DNA from 3 places in the Paraburkholderia sp. EB58 genome. Region 2 is predicted to be linked to each of the others. Evidence: riboswitches for the same ligand, from Rfam matches in the RefSeq annotation. Region 2 holds a riboswitch; each other region holds the start of a gene.

Region 1 (10,672 bases), on a different contig from region 2:
GGCGTGCTGCTTCAAGCGCGCCCCCGTCTTCAACTTTGCGAGCCGTCTCTTCATTTACCCGACACTACCAGCTTGAGCTTATTCGCCCCCGCAGTCGTCGCGGTGATCTGCGTCCTCTGGTCGCGCGCCCCCACATAGAAATGCTGACGAGCAGGCGTATTCAGATCGTGGGTCGCCGCCGGCAAGCATGATGCAATATCCGCAGCAACTGACTGCAACGCGTCCGCACTAGACCCCGCGTCATGATGCGGAGTCCACAGACACTGATAACTGTCGTGGCTCGCGTTGCACTGCGCATCGTCGCCGTACGGCTGGGCGACGCCGTTCACGTCCGCCGGACTGAGGCCGGTAAAGCCGTCCGGCGCGGCTGCCACGATTCGTTTCAGGGCAGCGCACGGGGACGGCGCGTCATCGGCATTCACGATCACAGGCGCGAAGGCGACCATCGCCGCCATGGCCATCGCAATGCGCAAAACTGACTGTGTCGAGCGTTTCATGGGTACGACTCCTGATAGGAGATCGGGTGAAAGGCTGCGGATTCCGCGCAGCCGTGCTTCCCATGTTTGTCAGCACGATTCATGCCTTACGAGTCGGGTGTGTCACTTCAAGCGTCACTCAAGCGCTCTGCATCGAAGTCCACTGACCAATTTCAATTCGACCTCCGAAATAAATATACGGACTTTCGATTAGCTGACGGGCGAGCTCAATCGCCACGTTAGGAGGATGTCACTAAAAATTAATGTTGCGACGCAGCATTTATACGCCTATGCTGAGTTCAGCGGAGCCTGGGACCTTGTTGCCCATCAGGCCCCCTAACTGCGGAGGCATAGATGACACATCCGCACTCACCTGATTTGACGCTTCACGTGTTTGAACAGGATGGTGGCTGGCATTGGGCTTTGACAATCGAACGGCAGCAGGGCACGGGCAAGAAAGTGGTTGCATACAGCGAGACCATGTTTGCCTCGCAGGCATTGGCCCGCGCTGACGGGGAATGCGCCGCAAACAACTGGCCGCATGACGCGGGGCAACGGCGGTCGGAATTCGCGTAGAAGCGACAGTAAAAGCGAGGTCCTGCCCCCATTAGCCTATCGCTCGCAGTACCTCATGAACGTGGTGCATGTGATGCACGGTTTGGCTTTGCAGATGCGCGATCGCCTGCTTCACTCGCTTCGCCTCACCTAACTGAAATGCATATTCGCGAAGCAACGCTTCGCTCGTCACCAGGTCATTCAACGTTCCGAGTTCGTCTTGCACCACGGTGAGTCGTTCAATAACAGCCTGATGACCGCCATCCAGAACCGGCGAAAAAAACTGCAGCAGGTAGCGCATTTTTTTCCCCGCGATCCGGACCTCGTGAAGCGCCGCGTAGTCTAACTCGTGCGCGGGTACTGCTCGCTTGACGCGCTTTTTAAGTGCTTTCTCGGCCGCTCGCACACGCTCTTCGGCAAAACTTGCAATGGACCAACCGGCACCGTGCAACTCGAGCTGCTGACGCGCGCTCACCAAGGCCTGCTCGAGAATCCGTTCGACACTCGCGTTGCCGATTGCCCTCAGGCTGAACGACAAGGCATCAGCTCTGTGTGCTCCGATCGCTTCAATCAGCAAGGTCAACGCGTGCTTATTCGACGGGTCCGAGGCCGCGATCAGTTCGTGCAAGACATCCCAGTCGCGAGTCCGGCCAGCAGCGTCGGCAAGCGACTTGAATTCGCGGCGCCGCAGCTTCGCGTCTTGCTTGTCGAGTAATGGCTCATACGCCCACCAGAGCGTCCGCAAGCGGCGCAGTGCCACACGAAGCTTGTGCAGATCCTCTGGAGCCGCGCTGGCGTTTAGCTTACGCACCCGATCCACCGCTTCACCGGAAATCGACGTGGCAAGCAACACAAACGCCTCGACAACCTTCATCGACGGCGTAATCAGTCCAGCGCGTGCATGGCTTGCAGTTGAGGACGGTGCAGGTGTCTCTGAGGTTTCAGCAACAACGGGACGGAAACTCATGGTTGGGTGCGCCTGTGTAACCGATTTTGTGGCCGCTGTAGTGGCCGAATCACTGCGTAATGGCGAGGGGAACGAAGGCTACCCGCAAGCGATGAGTAAAACATGCCTGCCGCATCGGGTACCCGGTCAAACATTCGACTGAGACGGTAGGGATACTGTCACGATACTCAGCTAAAGTCTAAACCATCAAAAGAACCACTCCTTCCAGCACTTCGCAATCCTGCGTGCTGCCCCGTTTTACCTGCAAGTGACGTATCCAATGACCAACCTTCTCAGTCACCACGAGATAGCCACCTTGTTCGTGTTGTACCACGCGTCGGAACGCATGGCGCTGGCCGACCTCGACGTCCTGCCGCTTCAACATGCGCATCTGGTCGAAGTCGTATCCGCCGAATCCGGTCATCCGTTTTACCGCGTGACATCAAAAGGTCATGAACTCGCGAGGCGCTTTGGCGTCGCAAAACGTAAGGAACTCTGCACAGAACCTGCAGCAAGCGTCGCGGTCGAAGCCTCGGAACGCATGCACACGTAGAGGCGCATTGGACCGCGCCTTAGCGAGCGATCCGTGCAATGCATATCGAGCATCGAAACGAGATCAACGAGGGAGTGTCCATGGCTAACCAGCTTGCCGCGATTGAGCATATTGTCGTCCTGATGTTGGAGAACCGATCGTTCGACCACATGCTGGGTTTTCTTTACACGGACCAGCAGAATCAATCGCCTTCGGGCCAGGCTTTCGACGGACTGACCGGCAATGAGTCCAACCCTGCCGCGAATGGCGAAGCCGTAAAGGTGTACGCGATTCAGCCGAGTGACAGTAACGCGTACTTTCAGCCTGGCGCCGATCCCGGCGAAGGCTACAGCGCAACGAATTCGCAGTTGTTCGGCACTATCGACGCGCCCTCGCCGCCTGTCGCCACTAACGAGGGCTTCGTGGCCGACTACGTGTACACGCTTGGCTGGGAATCGAAGGAACCCAGTTGGTCAGTTCTGCCAGGTACGGTCGCCTCGGACATCATGGGTATGTACACGCCAGCGATGCTACCGGTACTCTCAGGACTTGCGCGCGGCTATGCCGTGTGCGACCAGTGGTTCAGTTCAGTGCCTACGGAAACTCTGCCGAATCGCGCTTTCGTGTGCGCGGCAACAAGCCAGGGGCACATGGACGACAAAACCAGCACCTATACCTCGCCCAGCATCTTCGGCTTGCTGTCGCAGCACAATCAGAGCTGGGTCATCTACGGATACAACGAGCCCCCGCTCACGCGGATGAATTTCCCGGACACCACGAATGCGTCCGACGATCACTTCGGCCTCTTCACAGACTTCCAGAGCGCGGCACAAAACGGCACGCTGCCGGCCTATACGTTTCTCGAACCGAGTTGGGACTCGACCGGCAACAGCCAGCACCCCAACTATGATGTCGCTTTGGGCGAGCAGTTTATCCACGACGTGTACTACGCCTTGCGCAGCAACGAAGCGCAGTGGAACAAGACGCTGCTAATCATCACGTACGACGAGCATGGCGGCTGCTACGACCATGTTCCGCCGCCGTCGGGCGCCGTGCCGCCGGATGACTCGGCGGGTGAGTACGGCTTCGACTTCAAGCGTTTCGGTTTGCGCGTGCCTACCGTGCTGGTTTCGCCGCTCATCGCGCCGGGTACGGTGTTCCGCGTTCCAGAAGGCACCATGCCGCTCGATCACACTTCCATCCTGAAGACGGTCGAAACGCGTTGGAGTCTGCCCGCCCTCACGGCCCGCGACGCGGCCGCGCCCGACGTGGGCGACGTGCTGACGCTCACGACGCCGCGTAGCGACGATCCGCTGGCTTCCGTGACCGTGCCGCAATCGACAGGGACGAGCGCCGCAGCGGCAGAGCTACCGTCGCATCTGCAGGAGGTCCATGCGGAACTGGTATCGCGATTGCCTGTGCCCGATGCGAACGGTGGCACGTATCATCAGATGCCGGTTTTGAAGACCAATGCAGAGTACGCGGATTACATTGCATCGCGTACGAAGGCATGGCTTGCGAGCCGCAAGACGGGGGCTGCAGTAAAACCGTGGGGTTGAAAGGCGCAGAGGGCCCGACAAGCAAACCGCATTCGGTGCTGAAGCGGCAACCTGGCAACGAAACGAGCATCACGGCGCGTTGCCTAGCTCGCCCCTTTCGAATACTTGAACGTGCCTTGCGCGCTGGCGATCAGGATGCGGTCATCCACCCACGCCTCACCGCGCGAGAAGAAAATCGATCGGCCCTGACGCTCGAGAAATCCCTTTGCGGTCACGTATTCGCCGAGTCCCTTGTCGAGATAGTTCGTCGTCAATGACAACGTGAAGGCGTGCCGCGCGGCTTGCCCCGGCTGCGCGAATAGGCCAGCGTATCCGGCTGCTGCATCGAGCAGGGTTGCGATCGCACCGCCTTGCAACACGCCCTGCCGGTTGAGTTTGCTGGCGTCGATCGACATGCGGAGTTCGGCATAGCCATCGCGCCATTGCGTCAAACGCACACCGAGCGATTCGAGAAAGGGGTTGTCGATGGGATGGTCCGACATGCTGGGGGCCTTTTAAATACCTGATGCGGTTAGAGACGGTTGTGGACGCTTGAGCGGGAATCTGGCCAACCGCACCAGCATACCCTCACACCCGAAAAACCGTCGCCCAACTACCCCTGTTACCGCCCGCCACTGTCCTGCGCCAGAACCAGCGCGAGCGACGAAGAAAGAATCGATTTAGCCAACTCGTCGTCATCCACTGCGCGAGCGAGCGTAATGGCGCCGACGATAGTCGCGACAATGCCCAGCGCCCACTTCTCGTCGCCGCTCGATGTAGCCTGCGCGACATGTGCGGTGAATTCATGCAAATACCGGGTCAGCAGCGCCCGGACATCAGTGCTCGCATGCCGCGCCTCGCCCGCCAGTGCACACAGCGCGCATCCACTACCGGGATTCTTCACGTGGCGCTCGTCAAGGAACGCTTCGGCAATTGACTGCAGCGGCGTCTCAGCTCGCTTGCCGGCACCGATTTCCCGCGCCGCAATGCGCTCCCTGCTTTGACCGAGCGCGTACTCGAGCGCCTCCACGATCAGCGCGTCGCGCGAAGCGAAGTGCCCATAGAACGCCCCGTGTGTGAGACCTGCGCTACGCATGCAGTCCGCCACGCCGAGCGCCTCGATGCCGTGCTCGCGAATCTGCCGCGACGCATTCTCCAGAACCCGCTGCCGGCTCTCAGCCTTCTGTGCCTGCGAATAGCCCATTTTTTTCTCCGTGACGCTTGACAATCTGCATGATGAGCATAATACTGAAAATGTGCATGATGATCAACATACAGATTTCGAGTGTTGGTAATGCTCGTGATGGTTCGGATGCGGCGGCTGCCTGCGCCGCATAATAGGTTTTCGCAAGGCGAGCAGACGCGGCTCTGGACGCGATCTCGCCGCGCACTACACAGGAGAAGGAAAATGCGTTTTTCTGGAAAAACAGCGCTCGTGACTGGCGGCAACAGTGGCATTGGCTTTGCTGCGGCACAACTTTTGATCGCCGAAGGCGCCCGTGTTGTGATTACGGGGCGCGATCGCTCGAAGTTGGACAACGCGGTGGCCGAACTGGGTGAAAACGCCCTCGGCATCGCCGTCGATCTCGACGATCCGGCGGCGATCGATTCGATGTTCAAGCAGATCCAGGAAGCCTATGGGTCGCTCGACGTGGTGTTCGCCAACGCAGGCATCTCCGGCCCGACGCCGCTCGGCGGCACGACCGCCGCCGCGTTCGAGGCCATTCTGCGCACCAACCTCACCGCCGTTTTCCTCACCGTTCAAGGAGCGTTGCCGCTGATGGGCGCGGGTGGTTCGATCGTCCTCAACGGATCGGTCATGCGCGAGCTCGGTTCGCCGGGCTCAGCCGCTTATTCCGCCACCAAGGCGGGCGTGACCGGCATGGCAAAGGTGTTTGCATCTGAACTCGTCACGCGCGGCATCCGCGTGAACACGGTTATCCCAGGCGGCACGCGCACGCCGATCTGGACACGCGGCGCAAGAACCGGGGCAACCATCGACGCGACTGAAGGAGCGCTTGCCGCGGGTATTCCGCTCGCTCGTTTCGCCACGCCGGAAGAAGTGGCCAAAGCCGCCTTGTTCCTCGCCTCGGATGACGCTTCGGGAACTACTGCGGCGGAAATCGTGGTCGACGGCGGTACGACGGGTGCTCCGTGGGGTGCGCCGGTGTTCCGTAAGGGGTAAAGAGAAAGCGCGAGCCTGTCGGCGGCCAGGCGGTCGCAAGCGATCAGGTCAATCGCTTGCGACCAGCCCAGCTTAGAACGTGTAGGAAACCTTACCGAATGCCGTCCGGCCCAGCGAGTTGTAGCCGTACGCCGTCACATACTGCCGGTTAAAGAGGTTCGACAGGTTCGCGGACACGGTCAGATGCGAATTGACCTTGTACGCAGCACGCAATCCGACCGTTGTGTACGACGGCAGATAGATCGAGTTTGCCTGGTCGTCGAAAGTCGAGCCGCCGTAAAGCAGCGAGACCCCGGTGCTCAGCGCATGCATATGAAACTCGTCCCACGTGTGATCGACAGTCAGGCTGACGGTTTGACGCGGACGGCGATTCAGCCACGTCTGATCAGTGACGTCCTGCGGATTCAGAATGCCGACCGCGAGACTGACAGGCGTCGAATTGCCGAGCGCGCCCTTGTATGAGAGGTCGATACCTTGAATATGCGCCCGGCCGACGTTCACGGGGAGAAAGGTCTCCGAGTCATACGTGATCAGGTCGTGGGCGCGCGTGTCATACACAGCAGCCGTGAAGGTACCGAACGACGTGGCGGCGTCCAGTGCGGCTTCAACCGTATCGCTGCGCTCAGGCAACAGGTTCGGGTTCCCGTAACCTGGATAGTACAGATCATCGAAAGTTGGCAGACGGAATGCGTTGCCATACGAAAGCCGTGCCGTATAAATCGGTGTGATCGCATAGGCCACGGCGATATTGCCGGTATTGACCGACTGGCCCTCGATAATCTCGTGGCGCCCCGCAAGGAACACCGTCAAATCACCCAACGTGGCTGATTGATGCAGAGAGACGGCTGAATCGTTACGTGTCGGCACGCCCGAGGGAATGTCGATCGGCAGGAAGGCTTGCTCGCGCGAAAGGTCGTAAGTGAGTTTCGTCTCGCCCGACAGGGGCAAATTGAAAAGCTTAAGCCCGTGTTCCTGATGCGTCAGCGAGGTAGACGAGCTGATGCGCGTCGAGTCGATCTCGTCGGTCGGGATACCCGGCGCGTTCGAATACAGGAACTGACGGTCGTTCGCATAGCCAACCGACTGGTCGAACTGGGTGAAAGGCGTGATATCCAGATGGAACGCCACGCCCGTCGTCAGTTGATGATCGAGTTGCCGGTCATCGCCGCCCGCATTGTCATAAGAGAGATCTGACTTGTGGTAAAGGGCAAACGTGGAGATCGACCAGTTGTCGTGCGCATAGCCGAGGCGTGCGTCCACGTTCTGTGCATGGTACGGGTTACGGCCATCCTCGTGGCCATAGGCCCACGGCGCGGTCGCGTCGATGCCCGCCGTGTTGTAGTCATGCAGGCCCAGCGAGTAGGTTAGCCCGGACAACGCAGCCAGGGGACCGGTGGACGGAATACTGCCTGAAGTCCGGACCTGCGTATCGAAGGTCTTGTTCGAGCCGCCGCCCGCGGAAATCGTGGTCTGGTTCGGCTGATTTGAAGCGTGGTTCGTGAACAATTGCACGACGCCGCCCATGGCATCCGCACCGAATGACGCGGCCGCCGGGCCAGAAATGACTTCGACGCGGTCGAACGCGGAGGTCGGCAGATCGGCCCACTCCGCTTCGCCGGTGGTGGCGGAGCCGACCCGGATACCATCGATAAACACCGCGACCTGATTCGTCGACGAACCACGGATACTAACGCCGGCCAAAGAACCCGGGCCGCCGTTTTGCGTAATCGTCACGCCGGGCAATGTGGCGAGGGCCTGCGTGATACTAGGGTCAATCGGCGACAGTCGGTTCAGGTCCGCGCGAGTAAGAACCTGCGTCGAGGCATAGCGTTGATCGAACGATTGCGGTAGATGCTGAGTGTCGCCGGTCACGAGGATATTCGGCAGCGTGGTGGTTGCCGGAGCTTGTTGGTCCGGTTGCGGCAACGTCGAGTCGTCCGCGGCTTGCGCAATCTGGCACGCCGAGACGGTCAAGGCCGAAGTGATGATGAGACGACGGAACTTCAAAAGGGACATCCTTATTACTAGAAGATTGGATGACATGCCGCGTGCGCGAACGCGATCGTTCGATGTCCGATACAGGTCATTGCAAAGCTCTTTCCTTGTCGAAGGATGCGCAGCACTCCAAGCCGTGGTGTGGGCAAAGCAAGATCAACCCTCAAGCCGGGGGGCGTGCGGTTAGCGCGCCTTAGAGACGTGCGTGCTCGTATACCGATGCGTGCGTCGACACACACGCGCAACGGAGATTCGCAACCGGACACGAAGCTGGGCAATCTACGGGATACGGGTCTGGCTCAACGTCCAGACCGCAGACAATGTCGGCCATACGGATATCTCCTGGGGATTACGCGCCCCAAAGTCGGAAGAGGGATACGACGCCGAGGTCTGACTTCCGGTTCATGCTGAAACCGGTCACAGTGGCGCGACCGCGCTGGATTTTCACCAGCTTCCACGAGTCGTATGGGCGGCATTTTACGTGCGAACCGATGCCGGTTGAATTAATTCTGGCTCGGCGTGGGATGGATGAGACACGGCAGGACGCGTATGCGACGCGATCTACACGCCTTCCTCGCCCTAAGAATGTAAACTTGCCAGTCTGAGAAACTGGATGAGCCATGCTTAGATTCGACAATCTGTGCAAACGCTACGGCGGACGCACCATCTTTCACGGACTGCATTACAGCGCCAGTGCGGGCTGCGTCGCGCTGAACGACGAAAGCGGCAGCGGCAAGTCAACCCTGCTCGGCATTCTCGCTGGCGAGATCGAGGCCGATGCGGGCGAGGTCTGGCTGGGCGGTCATTCGCTGCGCACCGCGCCGCTTGCGGCCAAATCCGCCCTCACCTACGTGCCCGAGGACTGCCTGACGTATCCGCTCGAGACTGGGCGAGAGTTTCTCGAACGCGTAGCCGCGCAAAGACAGACAGCTCTCGAGAACCACACGCTCGAACTGGCAGACCGCTTGGGCGTCACGCCTCATCTCGAGAAGCGCTTCGAGCAGATGTCGTTCGGCACGCGCAAGAAAATCTTCCTGACGTCGGCATCGGTCGGGGCGCCGACCGTCGTCATTGCGGATGAACCGGGTGGCGGGCTCGACGCCGCTGCGCGCGCTGTCCTGGTCGATCTGTTCAAACAGCTGGGCCAGGACCGCGTGGTTTTCTTCACGAGCTACGATGCGGCCTTCACACAAGCGTGCGAAGCAAAATCGATCAGTTTTGCGGATCTCGCTACGAGGGGCTAAACGACGCTCATAACCGGGTTCGCGCATGCGAATCCGTCTTAGACCATCACGTGCATCACGGATGCAATGACAGCCCCTTGATGGCCTTGTCGACCGCCTTCTTCGGCCCGCGCAATGCGATCCCAACCAGGTCGGGCTGGTCAGTGGGTTCGGCATGGAAGGCGGCGCGATTGTCGTCGTCGTTGCCGGTGGAGAACATCGCTTTCACGTAGACCGCGATGTTCAACTCGCGTTGCTGGCCCTGCTGAAACGCGCGTAGAAGGCCAGACGCGTCGCCGCCATAAATCATCATGGGCTGCCCAAGTAACGCGGCGTACTGCCGTCCATTCGCGTCTTCGTACGGTTTGCCAATCGCCGCAGGGGCCGTTGCGGCAATGCCGGTGGCGAGAAACGCGGTGACGTTCAGCTTCTGCCATGACGCCAGGTCGTCACGCACCACGAGCGCCACTTTCGTATCGAACTCCATCCCTTCCATTCCTTTGCCGTATCACGTTGACTCATCCTTTGGAGCCTTAATGGTCGAAGAATGAGTCATTTCGGAGCCGTGCTCCGCGGACCCGCGCGGCACCAACCGCTTCAGGCCCTTCAAGGGCAAGACTAAACGTGGCTCAGCGCGGAGTCTGGAAGATTTGTGCAGCGCTTGCCGTAGTGTGCGGGCGTCAGCCCGTAGGCGCGGCGAAACCACCGCCCCAGATGACTCTGGTCGGCAAAACAGAGCGCGTGCGCGACCTCCGCCGGCGCCACCCCGCGCGCAAGCCATTGACGTGCCTTGGTCAGCCGCAACTGGATCAGATAAGCATGCGGCGCAAGCCCAAAACTGGCCTTGAACGCACGCGACAGACGAAAGCGATCGACCCCGCACGCCGCAGCCAGACCGTCGAGGCCGATGTCATCGTGCAGATGGGCATGCAGATAGTCACGCGCGCGTTGTGCGACTGGGGGGATGCGGGGATCGCCTTCATGACGCAGGCGCCAGACGAGATGGCGACTCAGGTGTTCGAGCAGGCTGTCGGTGGCTGCCTGCTGCACGACGCGGGTCTCTTCGCTACGCAACACGCGAAACAGTGTGGCGATTGAGGTGACAAGCGCGATGTCGTCGCTCAGGGTAGCGGGGAACTGCGGCTGCCCCGTTGCGGGCACTGCATCCGACCATGTTCTCAGTTCGCGCGTGAGCCAATCCGGCTGGAGGTACAGCATCGAA
Region 2 (10,672 bases):
CGTGTCCGTCGATCGCAGTCGGCCGCATGACGGCCGCGATACGCAAGTTTGAATGCCCCGCGTTGATGATCCCCTGGGCAGTGCCCGCGCGCGCCGACTTCTCTACCGAGGTCGCGAGCGACAGGATCGCGCCGTTGAGCGTGGACTGGTTCAGTTCGAGGTCCAGGCGATGCATCTTGCCGCGGCTTTCGATGAACACGTTCCGAAAATCATTGACCATGATTTCGGCCACGTCGGGCGCTTCGAAGTATTCGCGCAGCGGTCGCACGGATTCAAAGAACATTTTGACCGCGCTCTCTTCGAGAGGGCGCAGCTTGAGCAGGGAGTTTTCGGCAGCGTCGGGCATGCAGTTATTGTTCCGGCTGTCCGGTGCGCGCGACGAGCGAAAGCGACGCTAATTCGGGCAGCTTTCGACGACGCGCGTGGCCCGTTGTCGAGCGACGATGACGACATGGGCAGCAGAGCAGTCAGGGGTGGCTATAACCGGTTACAGCCTGTTTTCCGAAAGCTCCAGAAAATCGTGTAGCTTTTGAGTGTTGCAACCTGACGGAATAACGTATGCGCGTAGGTCGGCCAGTGAAGGCGCTCCCTCAACCCATCTGCAGTTACTGCGGCCAGAACGCCGCGCTCGCCCGTGCTGGGGACGAACCGTATCCCTATCGGGAAGATCACGGCCCCATCTGGATCTGCACGGCATGTCAGGCGTGGATTGGCGTCCACTCGCGCAGCACACGCAATGTGCCGCTTGGCCGGCTTGCCGATGCCGCATTGCGTGAAGCGAAAAGCCAGTTGCACGATGCGCTGGAGCCGTTGATCGCAGCCAAGGTGCGCCGCGATGCCGTCAATCCCTTTTCGGCGCGCGCCAAGGCGTTGCGCTGGGTCGCGACTGAACTGGGTTTCGATCCCCCGCCCGCCTCGATCCACGACCTGACACTTGACGAATGTCAGCAGGCGCTACGCTATGTCGAAGCGTTCGTGCAGGCTCGCCGGCAGCGGGGCCAAGAATCAACTTGATAAAGCGTCGCCGCGCGCCGATATAGCCCGCACGATCACCACACACCACCACTACCGCAATTGACCGATGGCAAAACCAATCCCGTTCCGGCAAAGCCCACAGGCTGCACGAGCACGAGAAAACCGCACCCTGCTGCTGCCCATGCCGCTGGCGACCTGCGACGATCTCGCGCTGCGCGTGCATATCGCGCTCGATGCGATGCGCCGGGGAAGCGGCAACGTTCACGCGGCGCAGACCCTCACTCAGGCCATGATCCTCACCGGGTTTCTCGCGGAAGCCGGCTACGGCGAGGCGACGTTCGAGCAGATGCGGCAGGCCGAGGCCGACGTTTCGGCCGCGTTCGACCGGGGACGCGGCACGGGTGAATGGAGCCTGGACGACGATGCGGTGGACCGGTTTGCCGTCATCGTCTCGACCTACGATGGACAGTTGCGACAGGCGCCGCTTCGGGTGGTAGCGGAAGCAAGCGATCGCTTGGAGCGCTTTCGGGCGGGCGAACCGCCAGCATTGATGGCGAGAAAACGGGCCTGATGGCGAATCCGCCTGTCGGGTGACACAATTACTGAAAAATGGGTCGTCGAATTTAAGGCGATTTTTCGGTAAAAGTGGCACCGAAAACTCCGTGTTCTCATCGGCGACTGATTCGATAGCCGGTCGCAAGCCGCCGGCCAGCTTGCCGCGGCCACCGAACCGGCCACTTACGGCCGTTCGATCTTGTGTCCGATAGCGGACGTCCACAACGAGAAGGCGCGCTGCGGACGTCCGCTATCGGATTCTCCAGTTGCGAACTCAACCCACTAAGAGCAGCAATTACCGGACCCAGCGGGATGATGCCATTGGTTTGCTTATAGCACTGGATTCCGCAAAAATGGGTCAAATCCACTGTTTCCATCCCTCGGGGCAGACATGCGACTGGCTGACTTCATTCTACGTGACATGGAAACCATTCTGGCGCAATGGGAGACGTTCGCCGGCACGTTGTTGCCGGCAGCAGCAAACATGCAATCACTAGCCCTGCGCAACCATGCTCAACAGATTCTGGAGGCAGTGGCAAAAGACCTGTCGACATCTCAGACCCGCGACGCCCAGTTCGAGAAATCTATCGGGCAAACGCCCAAGCTGGCCGAAGCCCCTCAGACCGCCGCACAAACCCATGCCCTGTTGCGCGCGCGGGGCGGCTTTGACATCAACCAGCTCGCTGCCGAGTACCGCGCCCTGCGCGCCAGCGTACTTCGCCTATGGCTGGATGAGTGTCAGCCCGACGCCCCCCATCTGGACGACATCATCCGCTTCAACGAGGCCATTGACCAGGCCATCACCGAATCGGTCGGCTTTTTCAGTGCACACGTGGAGCAGGCCCGTAACTTGTTGCTCGGAATGCTGGGGCACGACATGCGCAGTCCGCTCCAGACCATCCTGATGACAGCTTCGTACCTTGCGGCGCTGAATGCCGGCGACAAAGTGTCGGACGCCGCGTCCCGTTTGATCAGAAGCGGCGCTCAGATGCAGGCGCTGCTGGACGATATGGTTGATTTCAATCGAACCCGGCTAGGTTTGGGCATCAAGATCGCACCGATCGAGGGAGACCTTGCAAAGCAGCTTGCCGATGGACTGGACCTGGTGCGGGCGGTGCACCCGGACCACGGTGTCGATCTGGACGTAATTGGCGACTGCCACGGTGTTTGGGACGGCCGGCGCATGCAGCAGTTACTTGGCAACCTGGTTCTGAACGCGATCAAATATGGAGCGCCAGACGTGCCGGTGCGTGTGACGGTGACCGGTCAGGAAAGCGAAGTCCGTCTGGAGGTGAGAAACAGCGGGGCCGCCATTGATCGCTCAACTCTCGACCGCATCTTTGATCCGCTCCAGCGTGGGCCGCACCATCTGGAAAGAAATGACGACAGCAGCCTCGGGCTCGGACTGTATATCGTGCGAGCGATTGCCGAGGCACACGGAGGCGGAATCGAAGCGCGCTCTGACGAGACAGAAACGGTGTTCGTTGTCCGCCTGCCCCGTCGTCAGTAACGTCCGGGCGACAGGTCCACCGATCGGCCGTCGGCGTGCTTTGTATGCGTCGTTCGCGAGCATGGAGTAACCGCTGTTGATACTACGACGCGGCAAAGTCTTGGAGTGGTCATTCTTCTCGTTCGCCTAACGGACAAAAACCGCTCGTGTGCGGAAGTTCCGGTTCTCCGCTTTCACTGCAAGCATGTGACTGCTTCGGGTCGCCAAGAGCCTCTCAATTCCCCCGGAACGATCTTTCAGCGGCCGCACGGCGGGTATCCCCTTCGCCGCGGCATTCGTTTGCGTCCGCAACCCTCCCCGGCTGTCCAAAAAATCCATGCGTTTCCTATCAGCATTGTAATTCTTGATTGGCGCGGTCATAGTTAGGTAAAAAATTACCTTGCAGATGTGGAACAATATCGATACGAAAATTTCCGAGGTGGCCATGTCCGTGCGAATTCGCAACAACGTCCAAGCCAGCGGCGACGGACCCCTCACGATGGTTTTTGCACACGGTTTCGGATGTGACCAAAGCATGTGGCGCTACGTTGCGCCGCGCTTCCAGGACCGCTATCAAACGGTTCTTTTTGATCTGGTGGGCAGCGGGCGCTCCGATCTTTCCGCTTACGATTACGACAAATACGGCTCCCTTCATGGATATGCCACGGACGTGCTCGAAATCGTGGACGAGCTTGCATCAGGCCCTGTGATCTATATGGGCCACTCGGTGAGTGCGATGATCGGCATGCTCGCCGCGTTGGAAGCACCGGACAAGTTTGCGGCTAATGTCATGGTGGGTCCTTCGCCATCTTTCATCAACGACGGAGATTATGTCGGCGGCTTTTCGCGAAGCGATATCGATGGATTGCTCGAAACCCTGGAAAGCAACTACCTCGGCTGGTCAAGCACGATGGCGCCAGCCATTATGGGAGCCCCGGAGCAGCCGGAACTCAGTGACGAACTGACCAACAGCTTTTGCCGGACCAATCCCGACATCGCGAAGCATTTTGCCCGTGTCACCTTCCTGGCGGACCACCGGGCCGAATTATCGCGTGTGACCACCCCAACGTTGATTTTGCAATCAAACGAGGATCTGCTCGCGCCACTATCTGTGGGGGAATATATGCATCGGAATATCCCGCAAAGCGTTCTCAGTATTGTGGAAAATGTCGGGCACTGTCCGCATCTGAGCGCACCAGGTGCCAGCATTGACGCGACGGAGGCCTTCTTACGAGGCCTGTCGTTATAGCGATGGGCGTCCCCAATCGGGAACTGCCCCCGGTCGCAGAAGCCTATGACCTCGCCTCGTGCGGATTGATGACGACGCTCGGCAACGGGACGATCGTGCGCGTCAATGCCACCTTTTGCCGGTGGGTCGGATATGAGGCAAGCGCGCTCGTTGAAGTGCGCCGGTTGCAGGACTTCCTGACTATCGGCGGCAAAGTCTTTCAGCAAACACATTGGTCGCCCTTGCTTCAAATGCAGCGCTCGGTGGCCGAAGTCAAGCTGGATATCAAGCACCGCGACGAGACGCTGATCCCGATGCTTATCAACGCGTCGCGACGGGTGTATCGCGACGAGATCTTCGACGATTTTTCCTTTGTTGTGGTGAAGGACCGCCACGCCTATGAGCGCGAGCTGTTGCTCGCTCGAAAAAATGCCGAGGCGGCACTCGAAGCAAAACGCGACGCTCAACACGCCCTGCAGCTGGCGGACCGACGCAAAGATGAATTTTTGGCAACGCTTGCGCATGAGCTACGCAATCCCCTCGCGCCGATGAGGATGGTGCTCGATCTGCTGAGACTTAAAGAATTCTCCGACCCACAGGTGCAGTGGTCCCATGACGTTCTGAACAGGCAGTTGGGGCACTTGGCACATCTGGTGGATGACCTGCTGGAAGTGTCCCGTATCAATGAAGGAAAGATCGAACTTAGAAAGACACGCGTCGATTTATCGGCGCTGATGCGAACGGCGGTCGAGACGTCGCAGGCGACTGTGGATGCCGCTTCCCACCAACTGACCATCGAATATCCGAGCACGCCGGTTTTCCTCGACGCTGACCCGACCAGACTCTCGCAAGTGTTATCGAACCTGCTCATTAACGCGGCCAAATACACCCCGCGTGGCGGCACATTGCGTCTCACCGGCAAGCAAGACCAGGGGTATGCGGTGGTATCCGTGCGGGATTCCGGCATCGGCATCTCAGCCGACGATCTTCCGAAACTATTCCGGACGTTTTCTCAGTTGTCCAAGGGAAAAGACTTTTCTCAGGGCGGTCTTGGCATTGGCCTGTCGCTCGTGCGGACCTTGGTTGACTTGCACGGCGGCACCGTCACGGCCAAAAGTGCGGGTATCGGATCGGGAAGTGAGTTCACCGTGAGACTGCCGGCATTGCTCGATTCGGAAAATCCACCAAGCAACGAACCCGCTCCTGTGCCGACAAAGGGCGAATCTAAGCGAGTGCTTGTCGTTGACGATAACGAGGACGCCGCGGCTAGCCTCGCCATGTTGCTTGAAATGGAAGGTCACGCAACGCAGGTCGCTGAGAATGGCTTACGCGCCATACAGTTACTCGGCGAGTTTTATCCCGACGCGGTTGTCCTGGACATCGGCTTACCCGGAATGGACGGCTACGAAGTCGCGCGAAACATCCGTAAAACGCGGTCAGGGCAAAAGCTGCTGCTTGTTGCGCTCACTGGGTGGGGCCTGGAGCAGGATAAAAGCGAAGCGAGGTTAGCAGGCTTCGACGTTCATTTCACCAAGCCAGTGGATGTCCAACGCCTATTGGACGCGCTAAACGGCAGCGAATCGGTTCCCCGTTTATAGTTGCGGGACGCGCTACGCTCAAGGTCGCCGCTCATTCCATCAGAAACGAATGGCTGGCGACAACTCATACAGGCCTAGCGAAATTGTCAAGGTTTAGGCGGCTAACGCTAACGTATTCATAGGAAAGCGCTCGTTCAGCATCACTTTTTTTCGGCCGAAGTGACAGCTAGAGTTATCGTTTCGCATCAACATGACCGTATCGGGGCGATACTTGGATGTGGCCGGCACGCACGGGGCCTCAGTGCAACGATCAGGTACAGCCAGCGCTGCATGACTGCTGGCTCTCGCTATGGCATCAACGGGTTTATTTTGGAGCGGCCGCACGGCGGGTATCCCTTCGCCGCGGCACGGCATTCGTTTGCATCCGCACTCTTTCCCGGCTGTCCAGTTTAATCCGTTTCCCTGCAGCTCTCCCGCCGTTCGGCGATTGGCCGCCCGAACCGGGTACCGTCCGCGCTTCGGCTCGCCGCAAGTAGAAGACCCTACGACGGCCGATTCCGGGAAGTCCAGTCAATTCCGTTTCGAGTCTCCAACGAATTCGGTTTACCGACACAGTGCAGGGGAACGGAATTCGTTGGACTGGGTGCCAACAAAAATCAAGAACTTGACAACAAATTCGGTCACGCGCTAGATAACGCGGAACCGAGTAAAGTGGACTCGCCGGATTTGTGACGCGAATTCGCTGGATTTGCCGGAGTGTGTGAGAGCGGCCCGCGCTGCGCCGGTTGCGAAGGCTGCGTGCGGCTACAAGCAGTCGTTCGGCAGCGTGACCCAGATCGTTGCCAATCGACCAAACCAGGAGCGCTATCAGATGCGAGTGCGCCGATCACTCAACCGTCAATTCCCTTTCAGAAGCTTTCGATCGTCCTCGATAGCAGGGATCGGAGCGCGTTACGCCGTCTTTTTGCCGCGCTGCCGGGCTAAACGATTGACCTCTCATAGCACGGCCCATTACGCTTGCGCGCTGATGGTTCCCGGCGACGGGATCAAAAGGGAACGCAGTGGAGGCTTTCGCGCCTCGAGTCTGCGGCTGCCCCCGCAACTGTGAGCGGCGAGTCCATGCCAGAAGGGCCACTGGGAAACCGGGAAGGCCGGCAATGGGCGTCGACCCGCCAGCCAGGAGACCTGCCATCAAACGGCGTCGACGCATACGCATCGGGCGGGGTGCCCCGGTGAAGGTTCAGGTTCTGCTGCCTGAGCCGGTTTGCTGAGACGAACGCCATTTGGAGGCAAAACCATGCTCAGAGCTTTAAAACACGTTTTCAACGACAGTTCCGCCGATGTGAGAGGCAAGGTCATCGGCATTTACGTCTTTCTCATCGCCGTCAACCTTGGCGCCTGGGCCTGGGCGCTCATTGCTTTCCATAGTCGCCCGGTACTGCTCGGCACCGCTTTGCTGGCCTATGGCTTTGGTCTGCGCCACGCGGTGGATGCAGATCATATCGCCGCTATCGACAATGTTACGCGCAAGTTAATGCAGGAAGGCAAGCACCCTGTAGGTGTTGGTTTCTTCTTTTCCATCGGTCACTCTCTGGTGCTGCTCATCGGCACGGTCATCATTGCCATCACGGTGATGAGCCTGCAGAGTGGCTTTGAATCCTTCAATAACATCGCGGGCATTATTGGCACGCTTGTGTCAGGCACTTTCCTGCTGTTGATGGCAGCCCTGAATCTCGTGGTCGCCCGGGACGTTTATAAGACTTACCGCCGTGTGCGGGGCGGCGGTGCTTACGACGATGACAGCTTCAACATCCTGCTTGCAACCGGGGATTCATCGCCCGGATACTGAAGCCGCTCTTCCGGTTAATCGGTCAGAGCTGGCAGATGCTGCCGGTAGGTTTTCTGTTCGGACTGGGATTCGACACAGTGACGGAAGTGAGCCTGCTGAGCGTCGCCGCAGCAGAGGCCAGCAAGGGATTGCCGATCTGGTCCATCCTTGCTTTTCCGGCACTGTTCTCTGCCGGCATGTCGCTGATCGACACGACCGACGGCATCCTCATGCTCGGTGCCTACGGCTGGGCCTTCGTGAAGCCGATCCGCAAACTCTATTACAACCTCACCATCACCATCGTCTCCGCCGTCGTGGCGATCCTGATTGGCGGGATCGAAACACTGGGGCTGATCGCAGGAGAGCTGAATCTGCAAGGATGGTTCTGGGACCGTATCAGCGACCTCAACAATAATTTCGGCCTGCTCGGCTACGGCATCATCGGGATTTTCGCAGCGGCTTGGGTCATCTCTTTCATCGTCTACCGCGCAAAGAAACTGGACGAGGTGGAAATCGGCTAGGCCGGGATCACCACGGGCTGATCCTTGATCTCGCGCCGTGGTACGTGAACGATGCTATGGAGTGAGACCAGCCTGTCCCGACGTTCTGAATTTCCGATGTCGAGATAGGCGAACGGCAGTTCCGGGTCGATTTCGGCCGGCGCAACCCCAGCACGTTCAGGACTACCGACCAAAAAGAGAATGCCCGGATGTCCGGGCGTTTGTCTTACTGTCTTTCAGCAGCTGCGGGATTTTTCACTATCGTCGGCAGCGCTTTTTCACTTATCTGGCACACTTTTCACTTTCTGTGGCACCCGACACCGCCACGACGCACTTGCCAAAATCGGTTAAGGGTTTATACTTAGTGCGTCTCCTCCATGTCTCCTCCGATATGGATTCAGCCCGCCACTGCGCGGGCTTTTTCTTGGCCAAAAAAAAGCCCGGCAATAGCCGGGCGTGGGTTAAGAGAACGGGCGAACAGTCTGCCCACTAACAGATCACTTCAACCACCTCGCCGAACGGCGCCTGTCTGGCGCGCCGCAGCGGCGTTGTTGATGCCCACAGCACCGGATATGACGGTCCCTCATCGGGAAACCGGCCGTCCATGTCGGTCAGATAGACCAGGAACGCAGGGTGGATACCGTCGTCCGCGAGTCGCCTGAACGGATCGAGGAACGATGTTCCGCCACCACCAAGAACGGGCTGCAGGTCGACGGCTTCACCGCGCTCGAAGGTCTGGATCTGCGTGACCCGCGTATCGCAGTCCATCACGATCAACCGGCGCGGACGCACTGCATCGTTCACGGCGAGGATTTCCGCTGCGAACTGCGCCTGCGTCTCATCCCAGACCGAACCACTCGAGTCGCGCACGAACACCGCGTCGCCAACCGCCGGTTCGTGCAGCGATGGCAGGTACAGGCGCATATGCAGATAGCGACGGTTCGGGATCGCGAAGCTGTAATCCGTCGGCGACAAATCCTGCGCAAAGCGATGCAGGATCGGCCGCCAGTCGACAGCAGGCTCGACCGCCTGCGCGATCATCCCCTGCAGACCGCCTGGCATGCCACCGCGCATCTGGGCCGCTTTCGCGGCCTGATGCACGGCAACCTTCCATTCCGCTTCCTGCTTCGCGCGGTCGTCGGCTACGTACTGACGGATCTCGCCACAAGAGGGAGCGGGATCAGCATTGGCGTTCGCAGATGCAGCCGGATCAGAGCCTGCGGACGGTGTGTTCGCGCCGTTCGCGGATTGCGGCGGGCTGCTGCCCCCGGTCGGATCGCCTGCCTGCTGGTCAGACTGCCCTCCCGGTTTGCCACCATCCCGTTGCCCTTTCCCCTGCTGCTGTTGCTTCTGCTTTTGCCGCTTCTCATGCACAAGGATGCCGTAGATCTCCTCGGCCGACTTGCCACGAAAGCGCACGTCCATCAGGGCACCCTTCGGCAGCAGCATGCCGGCGTCGACGATAATCGGATTGATCGCGTGGTCGCACGCGTCATTCCAAAGATCGGGATCGCGATCGCTCTGGCGCCAGCAGTGGCCGTTGGCCACGTGCAGGACTTCATGCGCCAGCACGCCTCGCGTTTCCAGGTCGTTCAGGCCCGCGAGGTACGCCGGGTTGTAGCCGATCGATACCGAGTCCGTCCAGAACGTCTTGCAGGACGGATCCTCGACCACCTTCAGACGCAGAGCCAGCGCGCCAAAAAACGGCTGGTCCAGCACAAGCGAAGTACGCTGCTTCGAGATACGCGGATCCATGGCCACCTCACGCGACGAGTCGCAGAAGCGGTGTCTGTTCCTGCAACACTGGCGCCTGTTCGATCATCGGCTCCGGTGTACCGCCCATGAACGCCGCCATCAGCCCTTCGATTTCCTGCGCCTTGGACGCGACCTGCGAGCGCAGCACACGCGACTCTTTCAGATCCGCACCGGTATGAACCGCAAGGTGCTTTTTGGCCTGGTCGAGAATGTGCGTGAGCTTCGGGTCGTTGCTGAAATTCAGCTTCGGCAGCAACTCGCACAGTTCGCGCACCTGGTTGGTGACATCGAGCCGCACGTTACCGACCGCATACAGCCGGTCAGCCAGCTTCGATGTGGCCTCGTAGAGACGGCCAACGAGATCGCTATTTGCCGTAGAAATCGAGGCCACCACGTGCTGGTCAATCTCGGAACGCAGACCGGCGAGAATGTCGTCAGGCAGATCGATACCAAACTGGCTTGCGTCCGGAAACGGCAGCACGGCCATCTTGATGCCGAACTTCCCGGACATCTGCGCGAGGCTCGGATAGTCCGCCTCATTGAACAGGCCGTTCAGTTCCGCGCGCGCCTTTTCCTTCAGGTCCAGATAGTCGGTCAGGAAGACCGACACTGCCAGATCGAACTCGTCCTTCAGCTTGCGCATCTGGTCGGCGAAATCCATGTAGATCATCGTCGGCAGCAGGCGCACACCCAGTTGGTCGTACTTCAGCGAATGGTCGTAGTAGTACGAGCGGATGCGATTGCCGATCGACACCACTTCCTTGTAGCTCGGCGCATGCTCGGGCATCAGACGCTTGTTGAAGC
Region 3 (10,672 bases), on a different contig from region 2:
ACATCATCGCCTCGATCGCCGATATGGACGCGGACGTGATCACCATCGAGACCTCGCGCTCGGATATGGAGTTGCTGGACGCGTTCGACAACTTCAACTACCCGAACGAAATCGGACCGGGCGTGTACGACATTCACTCGCCGAACATCCCGACCGAAGAGCACATCGTTCAACTGATGAAGAAGGCGGCTGAACGCATTCCGGCGCAACGCCTGTGGGTGAATCCGGACTGCGGCCTGAAGACGCGTCAGTGGGAAGAAGTCATTCCGGCGCTGACCAACATGGTCGCGGCTGCCAGGAAGCTGCGCGCTTCCGCCTAAGGCACTTGCGCCGCCTCGCAAGTTCTACAAGCGATTACGGACTGAATACCAGGCACCTCTTGCAAGAAAGCCGGCCACCTTCGGGTGGCCGGCTTTGTCATTTCTGGTCGTGCTCCTCGCTGTGAATTGTCGCCAAGGAGTAGCATGGTCGCGCGCAAGTCCAAAGAGCGATCATCTTTGAGCGTAATGCGCGCTGGGACTGCAACCACCGTTCTACCTTCCCTACGACATGGCATGGAGCAAAGCATGGCCTATCGCAACTATCACAAGCGCACGATTGCCGATCGCGATCTGCACCCTGAAACCCAGATGATGTCGTACGGCTACGATCCCTTCCTGTCGGAAGGGTCGGTGAAACCGCCGGTCTTTTTGACGTCGACGTTTGCGTTTCGCACGGCCGAGGACGGCGCAGACTTCTTCGATATGGTTTCAGGCCGCAAGCCTTCACCGGAAGGCGAAAGCGCGGGCCTCGTGTACAGCCGCTTTAATCACCCGAATCTCGAGATCGTCGAAGATCGTCTTGCGTTGCTCGATGGCTCCGAATCCGCTGTCGTGACCTCGAGCGGCATGTCTGCTATCGCGGCGATTCTGCTGGCATTTCTGCGCCCAGGTGACTGTGTGGTTCAGTCCGTGCCACTTTATGGCGGCACCGAAACGCTGATTTCAAAGTTTCTGCCGGAGTGGGGCATCAAATCCCAGGTGATCGAGGATGGGCTTTCGGTGGAGGCGATCCACGACGCACTCGAAGCGGCGGCGAAAAAGGGCCCTGTGCGGATGTGCTACGTCGAGACACCGGCCAACCCGACGGACGCGCTATTCGATCTGGAAGGGCTGCGCCGCGAGATCGACGCGTTCGAAACGCGCCACGGCTATCGTCCTCTTTCGGTGTGCGACAACACGTTGCTGGGTCCGCTGTATCAGAAGCCGGTGCAGCAGGGCATCGACCTGAGCGTGTATTCGCTGACGAAATACATTGGTGGTCATAGCGATCTGGTGGCGGGTGGCGTCACCGGCAGCCGTAGCCTGATCACGAAAGTCCGCTCTATCCGCAGCATGCTGGGCTCGCAACTCGATCCGCATTCGTCATGGATGATCACACGCTCCATGGAGACGCTGGTGCTGCGCATGGAGCAGGCCGCACGCAGCGGCAGCGCCGTCGCGCGGTGGCTCGCGGCCAATCCGTATCATCCCGTGAAAGTCCTGCATCCGGAACTGATCGAAGACCCAGTGTATCAGGCGGTCTACCGGCGTCAATGCACCGGGCCTGGCTCGACGTTTGCTTTCGTCCTCGACGGCGGTCGCGAGCAGGCGTTCAAACTGATCAACGGCCTGACGCTGTTCAAATCGGCCGTGAGCCTTGGCGGTACGGAGTCGCTGATCTGTCACCCCGCCTCGACGACGCATTCAGGCGTGCCCGCTGAAGCACGCGCGAAGGCGGGCGTATCGGAAGGGTTGATTCGCGTGTCTGTGGGGCTGGAGCATCCCGACGATCTGATCGCCGACTTGTCGTACGCGCTGGAGCACTGCTGACGCGAGCTTGGTGAGGTGAAACGCCCGCTGCATTGCGGGCGTTTCACGAGATGCCTACTGACGTATGTGATTTCGGAGGAGGGAGGATGCAACCGCGCAAGCGGTTGCATTGCCTTAGAGGTAAGCCGACTTGCCGACGATCCGGCCTGTCGATGCGGGGCGTTGGGCACGCTCGGCGAGCGCGCCGAACAGCAAGCCGATCGTAGTCCACAAGATCACTTGCATGCCGATCGCCGCGACCCTGAACTTCCAGAGCAGAACCGCAGGGAACGCCGCCGGCACTTCGTTGATCACGGGCAGCGCCAACTGCACGGCACCGATGATTACAACAAACACGATGCCCGCAACGATCGACGCATTCCATTGACCCAGGCGTGCAGTAGCATGCTTGCGCACCTTGAGCGAGAACACCATCGTTGCGATCGAAATCGCGATCATGAGGAAGAACAAGCGGGTCCGCATCCCGATCGTCTCGGGGTCACCCACCGAAGGTGGATTGGCAGGGTATTTGATGTTCGGCACGATCACCAGGGTGATGAATGCCGCGAGCGCAAGCCAGGCAGACAACGGTCGTGCCCCCAGTTTGCTGGCACGGCCGAACACATAGGCGAAGGTTAGTGCAAACAGACCTCCAACCGCGGCGCTGAACGTGACCACACCGGTCAAGAGACCTAAGCCTGCCTGCGTGTGCCGGCTGACGATCTCGGGCTCAGGCGGTTCGCCCTTTGCCGCATCGGCCTTTTCCTCGAAGGAAATGGCCTGATCCACTTGGGGTTCGCCGACCAGCTTGGCGAAACTGAACGTGAGAAGACCCGCGGCGACGCCCGCGAGCATGCCGCGTACCAACAATTTACCGACCATGATGGACTCCGCGTTAGTGGCAGGGGAAGCCAAGCAGGTGGCGGCCGTCGTGGACGAATTCGTGGACATACATACCGGGGACCAGCGATGTCGCGCCCTCTTCAGCACCCACGAAGTAGATGGCGAGCAGCATGATCAAGCCGCCAAAGATGACCCATGGCAGCAGTTCACGCAGAGGAATGGGAGTCGGCTCGGCGGCCGGATTCAATGCAGCGTCAGTCATGATTGACTTTCTCCAGGGGTTACGCGCCCCAATAGTGGATTGCAGAAGTGACGCGGAGCTCGGGTCTGGCTTTCGGTTCGACGGTGAACCGCTTACAGTGGCGCGACCGCGCCGGGCTTGCACCGGCTTCCGTGCTCCACGCTAAGGCGTATTCTACGCGCTAAGCTTTCATGATCGGGTAAATGCAAGGTGTCGTGCGCGCCACCGGCATGGTTTTCAACTGAAAGGAAAGAATGGATACACGTGTTTTGCTGGTCAGCCACGCAGCGACGCCCGCGATGCGGCAGGGCAGGTTTCCCGCCGACGATCCATTGGACGCGCGTGGGATCGCGGACGCCATGGCCTGGCGCGAACGCATGCCTCCGGTCAAGGAGGCGGTCGCGTTCAGCAGTCCTGCGGCTTGCGCACGCGATACGGCGCAGTCGCTCGGGCTTAAGGCGCTTGTTGCGCCCGGACTCGCAGATATGGACTATGGTCAGTGGCGCGGCCGGCGGCTTGCAGAGGTTGCGGAAGACGCGCCGCATGAGCTCGCAACATGGAGCCGCGATCCCGATGCGGCGTCGCATGGCGGCGAGTCCTTTGTGCAGGTTCTTGCACGGGTTAGTGGCTGGCTTGATTCGCTGAACGAGACGGCGAGTGTGGTCGCCGTCACCCATGCGCCGGTTATCCGTGCCGCTTTGATTCATGCATTGAACGCACCCCCGGCATCGTTCAGCCGTATCGAGATCGCGCCACTCTCGGTTATCGAATTACGGCGTTCGGCTCGCGGATGGGCATGGTGGCCGGCACAGTCGTGAGGTCGCGCCGTGACTTCACTTTGGGTATTCGCCAGTAACCGTCCGGGTCGGGCGCAACGCTGAAAATTAAACCTGCGCGAGCCCGCCGTCGACGAACAGTTCCGTCCCGGTGATATAGCTGGCGTCGTCGGACGCGAGAAAGGAAACCGCCTTCGCGATCTCGTCGGCGTCACCCACGCGGCCGAGGGGAGTGGTTGCGGAAACTTCCTTGCTATACGATTCAATCTGGTCGTCACTCAACTTCAGTTCGGTCTTATAGGCAGGCGTGACGACGACGCCAGGTGCGACCACGTTCACCCGGATGTCGCGCCCTTTGAGATCCGACGCCCAGGTACGGGCGAAGGAGCGTAGGGCAGCCTTGGTGGCGGCATAAACACCGAAGGCCGGTGTTCCTTGTATCGATGCGATCGAGCCTGTTATCACGATCGCGCTACCCGGACGCATGAGCGGCAATGCACTTTGCACGGTGAGCAAGGTACCTTTCACGTTGATGCCGAAGTACTTGTCGAACTGTGCTTCGGTGATCTCGCCGAGAGGGACGAACTCTCCGCCGCCCGCATTGGCAAAGAGAATGTCGATCCTTTGATGTTCCGCGGCCACCGTATCGACAATGGTCTTGAGGTCCGCCGCCGACGAAATGTCGCCACGTATCGCACGTGCCGCGTGCCCGATTTCAACAACCGCAGCGTCCAATTCCGCCTGACGTCTACCGGTAATAAACACGGTTGCACCCTCGCGAGCGAGGCGCTTGGCAGTGGCGAGGCCGATTCCGGTGCTACCGCCAGTCACGAGTGCTACCTTTCCCGCATGCTTGCTCGAATGGATGTTTTCATAAAGAGAGGTTTTCATTTCAGAGTTCCTGGTTCACCTATGTGGACGACTGAGCCCAGCTTAGTTTAAACACCCGTGCGGATAAATAGGTGTATCGTGGTTTATCTATCCATACGTGTGGATAATCGACGGGGCAGATTCCATGGACCATTTGCAAGCAATCCGTATCTTTGTCCGCGTTGTTGAGACAGGGGGCTTTGGGCGCGCAGCCCTTTCCCTGAATATCCCCAATGCCACGGCGAGCAAATGGGTCCAGTCGCTGGAGGCCCATCTCGGCATAAAACTGCTGGAGCGAAATACGCGGCGGGTTAGCGTGACGACCGATGGCGCTGCGTACTATGAACGCACCCGGCAACTGCTCAGCGAACTCGATGACATTGAGGCCACGCTCGGCCGGGGGCAAGCGAGCCCACGTGGCGTGCTGAGAGTCGATAGCGGTGGATCGACTGCAAGCGGCATCCTCATTCCTGCATTGCCGGCATTTCTTGAGCGCTATCCGGAGATACAGGTTCAACTCAGCGTGACAGACCGTACCGTGGATCTTGTGGCAGAAAACATAGACTGTGCCATTCGAAGTACAGCCGATGACCCAAACCTCGTGACACATGAGATCGGGACGCTTGCTTGGACCACCTGTGCGAGTCCCGCGTATCTCGAGAAGCACGGCACTCCGAAACATCCCCAGGATATCGTGGATAAAGACATGCCCGTCGTTGGGTACTTTTCTGCAAGTACGGGCGTGACACAGCCCCTGATGTTTCGCCGAGGTGAGGAGACGATCACGCTGGGTCGAATACGTAATGACATTCTGGTCAGCGAGAGCAACTCGCACCTTGCAACTGCACTGGCTGGTTTGGGGATCGTCCACACCTTGGACTTCATGGTTCGCCCGTTCATCGAGCAAAAAAGACTCGTACCCATTCTTGCGCGATGGCGACCGGAGCCGATTCAGGTCTATATCGCGTATCCGCCTAGTCGAAGATATAGCACCAAGGTGAGGGTGTTTGCGGATTGGGCCGCTAGGTTGTTCGCGGCTGGGTGAGCTTTCAAATTTGGGGGCTAAACCCGAACGCACTATCCACTACAGGTTCAGACAACAATTCATGTGCCTGCGACATTCGCCTATCTCGCAGTTCGCACCAGTCGCATACGTTGCCTATCATGCTAAGCGCGCTTCCTGGTTTCGCAGGGCCTTCGCCAGAACAGAAACGGAATGAAAAACAACGTTCCCTACGCCAGGCTGTTAGTCGTTGCCGGCACAGCAGGCGTGATCGTGTCCGCATTCGCGCAGAACAGTATCACGCTGTATGGGATTGTCGATTCCGGTATCGTCTATCAGAGCAGCCAGACCTCGCTCGGCTCGACAGCCAATGGCCATTCTGCCGTCAAGCTTGGCCAGAACATCTGGAATGGCAATCGTGTGGGCCTGAGAGGGCAGGAGGATCTGGGAGGCGGCACCCAAGCCGTATTTACACTCGAGTCCGGATTCAACCTGAATACCGGTACCCAGCAGTTCGCGAATGGCGAGTTCAGCCGACAGGCATTCGTCGGCCTGGTGAATGCCGACTACGGCACGCTCACTGCGGGCCGTCAATACACCTCGTACTACTCGCTGGTAGGTCCTTATGGCCCCACCACCTGGTTGACCGGTTATTTCGGAGGGCACGCCGGGGATATCGATAACCTCGACGTCATTTACCGGGTCAACAATTCGCTTGTCTACACGTCGCCCGCGTTTTACGGCGTGACGGTCAGCGGCACGTACTCGCTCGGCGGGGTGCCAGGCAGTTTCACTCAGGGGGCGAGCTGGAGCGCCGCCCTTCGGTATTCGAGTGGGCCGCTCGGCGTCGCCGCCGGGGTCGAGCGGTTCAATAACTCGACGCCAAGTGGCGGTGCGTGGGGAGCCGCCTCGACCGCGAGCTCAGGCGGTGAGCCTGGCGTGTCGGCCCTTACCAATGGCTATCAGACGGCGACCGCTCAGCAGCGGATCGCCGTTGCGGGCACCTACGCGCTCGCCCAGGATTGGGACATATCGGCATCCTATTCAAATGTTCAATACATTGCTGGCGTCGGCTCGGCGTTCCGCGATACGGCCATCTTCAATACGGTCGGCGCCGTGCTGCACTTCAGTGCAACAGTGTTCGCCAACCTCGCGGCGGGCTACAGCATCACGCGCGCGACCCGCGCAAACGGCATTGCGAACCCGGCACAGTACCAGCAGTTCAATCTGGCGGAGTCGTACAGCCTGTCGAAGCGCACCTTGCTTTACGCACTGCTGGGCTTTCAGCGCGCGCATGGCCAGACGTTGGGCACGGCCGGCGCCGGCAACGTCATCGATGCGACCGCGACGATCGGTGACGGCTTCAACGCCGCACCCTCATCAGGCCGCAGCCAGTTTGCATGTGCCATCGCCATATCGCATCGCTTCTAGATTTGCCGCGGCAATTCGAACGATATGCCCCCCGTGCACTTCGAGTTAAGCGTTTAACAAGCATCGCTGGCACCATCTTTCGCAGAGCACGCGGCTATTGATACCGATTCCATCTAGAAGGAAACCTTTTCGACTGATGATCAGCGACTAAGATGGTAGGGGGGCCAGGTCATGCACGCTTTCGCCGACTAAAACTGTTCAAGTGTGGTGACCGTGGTTGCGCGCCCAGCGATTTGAGGATGTGACATGCTCGAAAATGCGCTTCCGACCCGCAATGCGCCAATGACTGCCCGGCAGCGCCGGACGATCCTGATCGCCAGTTCTGGAGGAGCGCTCGAGACGTTCGACTTCATCATCTACGGGTTCTTCGCGCAGGACATCGGCCGCGCGTTCTTTCCAGCGGGATTGGGTGCGTCGGTGTTGACGCTGTCCTTTGTCATATTCGCTATCGGCCACCTTTCGAGACCCTTAGGCGGTATCTTCCTCGGCCGCCTCGGCGACAAATACGGGCGACGCGTCGTGTTTGCCGCGTCCGCGATGATCTCTGCCGTCTCCACGCTCCTGATTGGCGTACTCCCCTCGTATCAGACATGGAGTGTCGCGGCTCCCGCGCTCCTGCTGCTTTTGCGGCTGACGCAGGGCGTTTGTGTGGGCGGCGAATTGCCGGGCTCCATTGTCTATGCCGTGGAAACCACGCGTGCCGATCAGGGCTTCTTGTGCGGCATCGTGTTTTTCGCCGTCAACGTGGCGTTGTTACTTGCCGCCGGCATCAATCTTTGTCTGCAACTGGCTTTGACCCCCGCGCAAGTCAGTGCGTATGGATGGCGCGCAAGCTTTCTCGTAGGCGGTGCAATCGGGCTACTTAGTTTCGTCTTGCGCCGCACGCTGCCGGAGACGGATGCCTATTCGGGATCGGTCAGCGTTGCACACCGGGAGCCGCTTGCCGAGCTGTTTCGCTGGCATCTTGCGCCGCTTGCGACAGGCGTCGCGGCGACCATGCTGGTGGGCATCTGCAATGGGCTCTTTGTCGCCTACATGCCTGCGTATCTCCGGCAGCTTAACTATGCTCCGCGTGAGATCGCAATTGCCCAGACGCTCTATGTGATTGTCATCGGATCCTGCGTTCTCCTCACGGCCAAGGCCGGCGATCTGTTGCCGCGACGCTATGTATACCGTACGGGCGCCGTGCTGTCCGCCCTGTTCGCGCCGTGCTTTTACGTGGCTGTCAACCGCGAGCGAGCTGACTTGTTGATCTGGTTTTTCCTGGCAGGGGTGGTCGCTTCGTTCGCAGCCGGCACCTTCGCGTGTGCGATTGCCGAAATGTTTCCGATTGGCGTGCGATTTAGCGGGGTTGGCTGCGCAATGAATCTCGGTTTGGCTGCAACCATGGGCACCGCTCCGCTCGCCGCTACGATTCTGGTTGCTCGAACCCATTGGAATGCAGCTCCCGCGCTGCTCATGGTGCTGTGTGCGGGGCTCGGCTTTGTGGCGTCGTTTGCGATGAGACCGTCTCGCGCAAAACGGGGCGTTCTGGCGAGCAATTGACGGATCGACGTCGCGGGAGCGCACGTGAACAACCCCTGTCCCGTGAGAATTGCGGATATTGAACTGGACGTCGAGCGCTACGAATTGCGCCGTGGCGGCCAGCAAATCCGGCTTGAACGCATGCCAATGGAATTGCTCATCCTGATGGCATCGCGCAGCGGGCAACTTGTGACGCGTGGAGACATCGTCAAGGCGCTGTGGGGCGGAGACGCGTTTCGCGACACCGACAATGGCATCAATACGGCGATCCGCAAAATTCGCGTAGCCCTTGGCGAAGACCCCGAGAACCCTCGGCATCTGCTGACCGTCAAGGGCAAAGGCTATCGCCTCGAGGGTCTGCAAGTCTTTGCTCCGCAGTCGCCGCCGGCCACGCCACCCGCTGCGGTTCGCGTGCTCGTGCTGCCGTTCGAGAACAAGACCGATGACGCGTGCCTGGACAACTTTTGCGATGCGCTCGCAGACGAGACCTCCGCCAACCTCGGCATGCTCAATCCTGAGCAGATCCTGGTGATCGCGAGGACGACAGCCAAGTGTTACCAGCACACCCGCAAGAGCATTGCGGAGATTGCCCATGAGCTGGGACTCGACTATATGCTGGAAGGCTCCTTGACGCGGGATAGGGGGCACGTGCGCCTGCGGGCGCAACTGGTTCGCTGCTTCGATCAGACACAGGTCTGGAGCGGCACTCGCGAGATGTTGGCAACAGACGCGCTGGACATGCAGATGGAGGTCGGCGCCGCGCTCGCCGGGGAAGTCTCACCCGCACTCGCGGAGCAGCAGCGTCGCATGCTCGCACGACGCCTGCCGATCGATCCTTGTGCCCATGACGCTTATCTGCGCGGCCGGTATTACTGGACCCGCCGCGTGCATTTCGAGGCAGGATTCGCGGACCACCATGGGCTTAGCGCGGAGGACTTCATTCGCGCGCGCGGTTACTTCGAGACTGCAATCGATCACGATCCAACTTACGCGCTTGGCTATGTCGGTTTGTCCAACGTCTATGGCGCCACCGCTACGCACGGTTTCTATGCCGCGCGTACGGGCTACCCGAGAGCGCGCGAAGCGGCGCTACGCGCGTTGGAACTCGACGCCGATCTTCCGGAGGCCCACCAGGCACTGGCTGGCGTGCACTATTTTCATGACTGGGATTGGCGCAAAGCGGAAGCGGAGTTTCTGGAAGCGTTGCGTCTGAATCCGAATCACGCTGAAACCAGCCGGCTTTATGCGAGGCTGCTGCTTGTGGTCGGACGGGAAGCGGAGGGCCAAGCGCAATTCGCACGTGCCGAGAAAACCGACCCGCTGGGATTCGAGGGCTCGCGCATATTCGGCCTTGTGCAGTCGGGCAGGTACGAGGAGGTCATCAAGGAGTATCTTGCCGGCGGACCAAGCAACCACTCGCCGCTCGTCTATCAGCTACTCGCGACGGCGTTTGAAGTGCAGGGTTTATACAAGGAGGCTGTCGATGCGACCGTCGACGCACTCACGCGTTGCAACGAGTTCGCCCGAGCGGAGGCGATTCAGACAGTTTGGACAACTGGCGGTTACGATGCAGTGTTGCAATGGTATTTGCAGAACTTGCTAACCAGGCGTCAAAGCGGCTACACCTCACCATTCCTGTTTGCGGAGTTGTACGCGAGGCTGGCAAAACCGGACGAAATGTTTCATTGGCTCGAAGCTGCGCTGGCGGACCGCTCGCCGCGCCTGTGTGAACTCCGCACGAATCCGTGGTTTCGTAGTTACCATTCGTGCAAGCGATTCCGCAACATCGAAAAACGCATAGGTTATTGACAGGCGCGTGCGCAGGGGACCCGCTTCAGCGAGCCATTGTGAGGTCACTGACCCCTATAGAGGCCATTCCAAAGCCGGGTCTGTTCCCCCGATTGCTCTGAGTGAACAAGGTCCTGATAAACCTGTTGCCGTGTCATCGCTTGTGGCGCTCCGGCGGCGCTTCTTGATGCGTCGGAGATGCCCCCAACGTCCTGGGCGGGCTGCGCAGCAACTGGAGGAGCAGGCTGGTCTTGCGCGCAAACGTGTCCGGCGACGAGGGCGACGGCGCAGGTCACCACGATTCGAAACATCTTCATGTCGAATTCCTCCAGCAAAGAAGTATGGACACGGTCAGCCGGTAGCTGAC

Evidence for each region. Region 2 has a riboswitch for cobalamin ahead of P3T40_RS36850 (HoxN/HupN/NixA family nickel/cobalt transporter). Riboswitches for the same ligand answer to the same signal wherever they lie in the genome.
Region 1: another riboswitch for cobalamin. It lies ahead of P3T40_RS08855 (TonB-dependent receptor domain-containing protein); the one in region 2 lies ahead of P3T40_RS36850 (HoxN/HupN/NixA family nickel/cobalt transporter).
Region 3: another riboswitch for cobalamin. It lies ahead of P3T40_RS02175 (CbtB domain-containing protein); the one in region 2 lies ahead of P3T40_RS36850 (HoxN/HupN/NixA family nickel/cobalt transporter).

What each region holds. Positions count from the first base shown of each region.
Region 1 covers NZ_JBNDMQ010000004.1:358,877-369,548, forward strand. The annotation lists gene P3T40_RS08815 (hypothetical protein) at 51-461, opposite strand; gene P3T40_RS08820 (hypothetical protein) at 831-1,052, shown strand; gene P3T40_RS08825 (CHAD domain-containing protein) at 1,084-1,998, opposite strand; gene P3T40_RS08830 (hypothetical protein) at 2,258-2,530, shown strand; gene P3T40_RS08835 (alkaline phosphatase family protein) at 2,611-4,068, shown strand; gene P3T40_RS08840 (PaaI family thioesterase) at 4,152-4,550, opposite strand; gene P3T40_RS08845 (TetR/AcrR family transcriptional regulator) at 4,670-5,251, opposite strand; gene P3T40_RS08850 (SDR family NAD(P)-dependent oxidoreductase) at 5,456-6,232, shown strand; gene P3T40_RS08855 (TonB-dependent receptor domain-containing protein) at 6,305-8,248, opposite strand; adenosylcobalamin (AdoCbl) riboswitch at 8,603-8,694, opposite strand; gene P3T40_RS08860 (ABC transporter ATP-binding protein) at 8,848-9,471, shown strand; gene P3T40_RS08865 (DUF2000 family protein) at 9,527-9,937, opposite strand; gene P3T40_RS08870 (AraC family transcriptional regulator) at 10,069-10,672, opposite strand, start outside.
Region 2 covers NZ_JBNDMQ010000038.1:57,256-67,927, reverse strand. The annotation lists gene P3T40_RS36880 (CpaF family protein) at 1-346, opposite strand, end outside; gene P3T40_RS36875 (zinc-finger-containing protein) at 559-1,014, shown strand; gene P3T40_RS36870 (hypothetical protein) at 1,082-1,546, shown strand; gene P3T40_RS36865 (ATP-binding protein) at 1,922-3,040, shown strand; gene P3T40_RS36860 (alpha/beta fold hydrolase) at 3,465-4,268, shown strand; gene P3T40_RS36855 (hybrid sensor histidine kinase/response regulator) at 4,271-5,845, shown strand; cobalamin riboswitch at 6,797-6,992, shown strand; partial or broken gene P3T40_RS36850 (HoxN/HupN/NixA family nickel/cobalt transporter) at 7,083-8,134, shown strand; gene P3T40_RS36845 (vWA domain-containing protein) at 8,603-9,868, opposite strand; gene P3T40_RS36840 (hypothetical protein) at 9,876-10,672, opposite strand, start outside.
Region 3 covers NZ_JBNDMQ010000001.1:463,153-473,824, reverse strand. The annotation lists gene metE (5-methyltetrahydropteroyltriglutamate--homocysteine S-methyltransferase) at 1-320, shown strand, start outside; gene P3T40_RS02185 (cystathionine gamma-synthase family protein) at 567-1,850, shown strand; gene P3T40_RS02180 (CbtA family protein) at 1,965-2,711, opposite strand; gene P3T40_RS02175 (CbtB domain-containing protein) at 2,725-2,934, opposite strand; cobalamin riboswitch at 2,974-3,105, opposite strand; gene P3T40_RS02170 (histidine phosphatase family protein) at 3,168-3,731, shown strand; gene P3T40_RS02165 (SDR family NAD(P)-dependent oxidoreductase) at 3,798-4,580, opposite strand; gene P3T40_RS02160 (LysR substrate-binding domain-containing protein) at 4,705-5,604, shown strand; gene P3T40_RS02155 (porin) at 5,776-6,993, shown strand; gene P3T40_RS02150 (MFS transporter) at 7,240-8,538, shown strand; gene P3T40_RS02145 (winged helix-turn-helix domain-containing protein) at 8,563-10,326, shown strand.